Regions from separate parts of the Salinivibrio sp. PR5 genome, predicted to be linked through region 2. Evidence: predicted binding sites of a transcription regulator. Region 2 holds the regulator's gene; the other holds the start of a gene.
What was found. Region 2 encodes PurR, which represses purine synthesis genes. Its sites were predicted from a motif close to TNANGNAAACGTTTNCNTNA; they were not measured.

Region 1: glpX (class II fructose-bisphosphatase) is a predicted target of PurR. The motif match lies at 1,482-1,501, and genes of this name have one in related genera.

The regions. Positions count from the first base shown of each region.
Region 1 covers NZ_MUFK01000005.1:134,222-137,383, reverse strand. The annotation lists gene BZG82_RS03805 (helix-turn-helix transcriptional regulator) at 1-280, opposite strand, end outside; gene glpX (class II fructose-bisphosphatase) at 410-1,417, opposite strand; gene zapB (cell division protein ZapB) at 1,720-1,962, shown strand; gene rraA (ribonuclease E activity regulator RraA) at 2,014-2,532, opposite strand; gene BZG82_RS03785 (1,4-dihydroxy-2-naphthoate polyprenyltransferase) at 2,652-3,162, opposite strand, start outside.
Region 2 covers NZ_MUFK01000029.1:11,305-14,466, reverse strand. The annotation lists gene BZG82_RS11035 (heme ABC transporter ATP-binding protein) at 1-760, shown strand, start outside; gene purR (HTH-type transcriptional repressor PurR) at 1,021-2,025, shown strand; cyclic di-GMP riboswitch class I at 2,206-2,308, shown strand; gene BZG82_RS11025 (TfoX/Sxy family DNA transformation protein) at 2,416-3,009, shown strand.

The DNA of each region.
Region 1 (3,162 bases), on a different contig from region 2:
GCTCGCCAAACACGTCTTGGACGGAGTCAATCAAGGTGATCGACAGATCGTTATGACTATCTGCAAAACGGCTATGACCACTAGCGGTGAGCGACCAGTGGCGGGTGGGGCGGCCCACTTTGGCGCGCACATCTTCGAAATCAACCAGCCCTTCTCGCTCAAGGCTCTGTAAGTGTTGGCGCACGCCCATCGTGGTCATCCCCAGCGATTGCGCGAGGGTTTTTGCGCTGACACTGCCTTCTCGTTTAAGGGTATCGAGAATGCGATCGGTAGACTTGATGGTAGTGATAGTGATTACCCCAATACGCTGCCCAGCAGCACACAACTAAATAAAGCAAAGTGTTTATAAAAGGGTAATCGAAATCAATCCACTTGACCAGTGAGGGCAGCACATTGGCTGCCCGCTGAGTTATAAGATGTGATGCTTGATGGCGTCGTCTTTGCGGCTTAAATAGTGGGTCGAGTGGATGCGGCGTATGGTACGACATTGACCGCGTACCACCAGGGTTTCTGTGGTGGCCAGATCGCCTTGGCGACTAATGCCATCTAGCAAGTCCCCTTTGGTGATCCCAGTGGCGGCAAAGACAACGTTATCGCTGCTCGCCATGTCGGATAACGTCAGTACTTGGTGGGCTTGGATCCCCATTTCTTGGCAACGGGCTAATTCTTGCTCACCAAAAGCGCGGTTTTCTGGGGTATCGTCTTTGACTTCGTGGCGAGGGAGCAAACGTCCTTGCATGTCGCCGCCTAAGGCGCGAATAACGGCGGCTGACACCACACCTTCCGGCGCACCGCCAATGCCGACCATCACATCTACTTCGCTTTCCGGCATGCAGGTAAGAATTGAGGCGGCCACGTCGCCATCGGGAAAGGCGAAAACTCGGATCCCGCGTTGCTGCATAGTGGCGATGATGGCGTCATGACGAGGCTTTGCCAAGGTGGCGACGACCAGCGTATCTAGGGTTTTACCTAGGGCGATGGCGATATTTTCTAAGTTCTCGAGCAGGGGCTTGTGCAGATCAATGGCACCTTTGGCGCCCGGTCCCACTACCAGTTTTTCCATGTACATATCCGGCGCTTTTAAAAAGCTACCTTTCTCGCCGGCGGCCAGTACCGCCAGGGCATTCGCTTGCCCCATGGCCGTCATGCGTGTGCCTTCAATCGGATCGACGGCAATATCGACCGCGTCGCCGCCCAAGCCGACTTGTTCGCCGATATAGAGCATCGGCGCGTCGTCAATTTCGCCCTCGCCAATCACAATTTCACCATCAATCTCGGTGAGGTTCAGTAAGGTGCGCATCACGGCAACGGCTGCACCATCCGCTGCATTTTTATCGCCACGGCCTAGCCATTTATAACCGGCAAGGGCGGCGCCTTCGGTGACACGAGAGAAAGCCAGTGCGAGATCGCGTTTCATGAGTACTCCAAGATAAAAGCCACAAAAACTGGTCAGCCCAGTGAGCGCGCGCCAGTTTACCAGAAATAGAAAACGTTTGCGTACGCCTGTGAGCAGAGGATGTGTGGAAATACACGTCAGGCGGATCAGGAATAACACCAAATATGCTGGATTTTTGTGCACTTGTGCGTTGGCAAGGCGCGAGAACAGTGGCAGTCTAGCGTGCGCTCGGTACAATAACAGCGGGGTGCACAATCACGTTGCACGGGTTGCTGCTGATGTCAGTAGTAACGGGATCAATCGTCAGAAATAAGGTGGCCTTGATGTCATTGGAAGTATTAGAACAACTCGAAGCAAAAGTACAAATGGCGGTGGATACCATTTCGCTGCTGCAAATGGAAATCGAAGAGCTGAAAGAAAAGAATGAAGCGCTAGAGCGTGATGCAGCCTCGGTGAAAGAAAGCCGTGAAAGCCTCGAGCAAGAAAACGCCAAACTGCGTGAAGAGCAAGAAGCGTGGCAAAACCGTATTCGTAGCTTGCTGGGCAAGATTGAGAACGTCGAATAAACAAAAACAGAGCCGATTGGCTCTGTTTTTCTATCCGCGTGAGGCGACGTATTAGTCGTCGTCTTCCTCGTCATCAACGTCGAAGCTGTCCATGGTGAGCGCGTCGGGTGAGAGGATCACGCCAGTCGTATCTGCATAGACATGATCGTCCGGGAGGAAAGTCACACCGCCAAAGTTGACGGGAACGTCGGTTTCCCCTGTGCCTTGTTCATCCGCGCCGACCGGAATCGATGCCAGTGCTTGAATACCGATATCAAGCTCATCAATAGTATCGACATCACGGACGCAGCCATACACAATCATACCTGCCCAATCGTTATCAGCAGCAAGCTGTGCAATTTCGCCATCAATCAACGCACGGCGCAGTGAGCCACCGCCATCAATCAACATGATCCGTTGCTGACCGTCTTGTTCAGCAAGCTCGCGGATAAGGCCATTATCCTCAAAGCATTTAACGGTTGTAATCTGGCCACCAAACGCACTGCGGCCCCCGTAAGAGCTAAACATTGGCTCCACGACATCCACTTGGTCAAGATACATGTCGCATAGTTCCGAGGTATTGTATTCCATAGTCTAACTTCTTGTTGAGGCAGAAAAAGGCTGACAACATGCGGTTGCCAACAAGGCTAGTCCAAGTATAACGGGCCGATAAGGCTTTGCAATGCAAAAGGGGACAATCTGTGCCCTGATTACACCAACAGCATACCGGTCATAAAAAGGCCATTGGTGACCAGCGCACAACGTACCATGTTTCCCATCATGGGGCGCAATGCGGTGGCGCTTGCGGCTTGATACACTTCACGGCCATGGCGAATCAATAAGGGAACGCCGGCGAGAAACAACCATCCCAGCCAAGCTTGGAAGGTGAGCGCGGCAAACAGCGAATAGCAAACGACAGCACTGGCAAGCAAAATCACATGATACTGACGGCCGCGATGTGGGCCTAACCGCACCACAAGCGTATGTTTGCCACAGGCGCGATCGTTATCAATGTCGCGTAGATTATTGATGTTGAGCACTCCCACTGCGAGTAAGCCGCAAGCGGTGGCGGGGAGGATAACTAGCGAGTCAATGTGTCCAACTTGTAAATAGTAGGTCCCAGCGACACCCAGCCAACCGAAAAACATCAACACGGAGAGATCCCCCAGCCCACGATAGCCATAGGGTTTATTGCCCACGGTGTAGGTAATGGCCGCCACA
Region 2 (3,162 bases):
TCAAATCTCCAAGCTCAGCTATGCGCTTAACGGCCGTCAACTGCTAAGCGAGATTGATCTCGCCTTTACTGCCGGCCAGTTACACGTTTTACTCGGGCCGAATGGTGCGGGGAAAAGTACACTGTTAAAGCAATTGATTAGCGACAAACATCAACATGGCAGTGTGCAGTTTTGGCAACAGCCAAAAAGCCAGTGGCAAGGCGAAGAATTTGCCCGACGAGTTGCCTTCCTTCCCCAACATAGCGGGCTCACGTTTGCATTCTCCGCACAAGAAGTGGTCGAGATGGGGGCGACACCACTAAAGGCAAACCGAGAAAAGATCGCGGCCCTTGCCAACGAGCAACTAACGGCATGGGATATTAGCCATCTTGCTCATCGACCGTATCCGATTTTGTCTGGCGGTGAAAAACAACGCGTACACATGGCGCGCGTGTCATTACAGCTGGCACAAACCGCACCGGATCAAGCGATTCTGATGCTGGATGAACCCACTTCGGCCTTAGATATTACCCATCAACATTACACCCTAAAGCGCTGTCGAGCACTCGCTGACCAAGGAATGACAGTACTCGTAGTGTTGCACGACCTGAATTTGGCGGCGCAATACGCCGATCAACTGCATTTTCTGAAAGCAGGTCGAATCGTCCTATCCGGCGATCCGTGGCAGTGTTTTAGTAGTGATAGAGTGGCAGATATCTACCAATACCCTCTGACCGTATTGACGCACCCAGAGCATAACTGCCCACTGATCGTGTCTTAATTGACAAATACATCATAGCTGGCTCACAAAACCGCCTGTTGGTCCGTTTTCGCTGATCAGACCAATTGCGAGTGTGCGCCAACCTAAGTAAACTGAGAGCGCAACCGATTAGCTATGAGAATGGATGAAATCGGATTCGTTACCTTCGCAACCGTCTGATGTGCCGGGATTGTGAAAGACATCGCCGCTGAGAAACAGCGGCGTTTTTCTGTAAGGTCGCGAGTAACGATCCCTACGCATTACTACAAAGAAGAATCAAGATGGCAACGATTAAAGATGTCGCGCGTCTCGCCGGTGTATCGACCACGACGGTGTCGCACGTGATAAACAAAACCCGCTTTGTCGCGGAGAAGACGACTGAGAAAGTATGGCAAGCGGTTGAAGAATTGAACTACGCCCCAAGTGCTGTGGCGCGAAGCTTGAAGTGTAATACAACACGTACACTGGGTATGTTGGTGACTAAATCCACCAACCCCTTTTTCGCCGAACTGGTTCACGGTGTGGAAGACTATTGCTATAAGCAAGGCTACACGCTGATTCTCTGCAATACCGAGGGTAACCTTGAAAAGCAACGCGACTACCTGCGTATGTTGTCTGAAAAACGCGTCGACGGACTCATTGTGGTGTGCTCTGACCTCAACGAAGATTTGATGCTGTTATTAGAAAAAAAACGCGATCTGCCTATGGTCGTGATGGATTGGGGCAGTCATCATATCGATACAGACCGTATAGAAGATAACGCTGAATTGGGCGGTTACCTTGCTACCAAACACTTTATTGATAATGGTCATACTAGGATTGGCTGCATTTCTGGCCAAATGGATAAAAATACCTGTAAGCATCGTTTAAACGGTTATTTCCGCGCGTTGAAAGAAGCCAACATTCCAGTAAATGAAAATTGGTTGATTGAGGCAGATTTTGAAGCCGATCAAGCGCAAATTGCCGCGAAGCAATTAGCGACAATGTCAGACCGCCCGACCGCTGTGTTTTGTTTTAATGACATTATGGCATTAGCGGCCATTAGTACATTTAACGAGCACGGCTTGAAAGTGCCAGATGATATATCGGTGATTGGTTACGATAATATTGATCTCACCGAGTATTTCTCGCCACCATTGACAACTATTCACCAGCCCAAACGCCGTCTAGGCAAAACGGCCGTCAAGCTCTTGCTCGCGCGAATTGCCAACAACGAGACTCAACAGCAAGTGTTCGAAATGCAACCTGCACTAGTGAGTCGACAGTCAGTTAAAACACTATCTTAATGTTTTAATGAAATTTTTATGAAGAGCACCGTCAATGCCTTGGCGGTGCTTTTTTACGCGACCACTCGTCTAGTAGTGCTTTTACTCTAGCTCATCAATTACACCCACCCTGAACCAAGATCACACTTTGCGTAATGGGAGAGGACGACATCGGTGTCTAATTATTATATGCTTAATAGCGATTGAACAAGGCAAACCATGGCGAAAGCATGGGACGCAAAGCCTCCGGCCTAACGGTAATTTGACATGATGTCAAAATATCAACGGTAGCGGGGTTGCCAACATATCAAAGCTGACAAATTTGATGGCTCGTTGACAATTCTGCGATCTTGCCTTGTTACATTATGACGTCTTTTTTAGGCATTAGTAATTCATCGAGATTTTAATCAAATGGATAAACCAGCTTTAAAGAACGCAATGAAGTTATTTGCCAAATTTGGCAGTATAAAGTCCCGTTCAATGTTTGGTGGGTTTGGTATCTTTTGTGAAGACACCATGTTCGCACTTGTCGTTAACAACACTCTCCATTTACGTGCTGGAAAAGAAAACGAAGCACTATTAAAAAAACAAGGCTTATCACCCTACGTGTATAAAAAGCGGGGCTTTCCCGTTGTGACGAAATATTTTGCGATTCCTGAATACTGGTGGGATGACCAAGATAAACTGCTCACTGAAGCCAAAGAAGCGCTGGATGTCGCGACACGCGATCGTACTTTGAAAAAACAAGCCACGCCATCTCGTTTAAAAGACTTGCCTAATTTACGGCTTGCGACCGAGCGTATGCTGAAAAAAGCCGGTATTGACACACCTGAACGTTTACAGCAGCAAGGTGCCGTCAATGCCTACAAAGCCCTTCTTTCTGCGCATGAAAAAGAGCTAAGCTTGGAGTTACTGTGGTCACTAGAAGGTGCGATTACTGGCAAGCATTGGTCTGTGGTTCCCCCTCAACGTCGCCAAGAATTATTACAACATTTAGAAAATTAATTCCTCACAACCCCCATACCTCTCTACCTTTTTTGTGAGCAATGTTCGCGTCCAACACCGCCTTTATGGCGGTGTCGCTTTTTCTGAACGCACTAAACGCTCAATAAATCATCATTCAAACTAATTTCTGACTAATAGCGAAAGTTTCTTGCG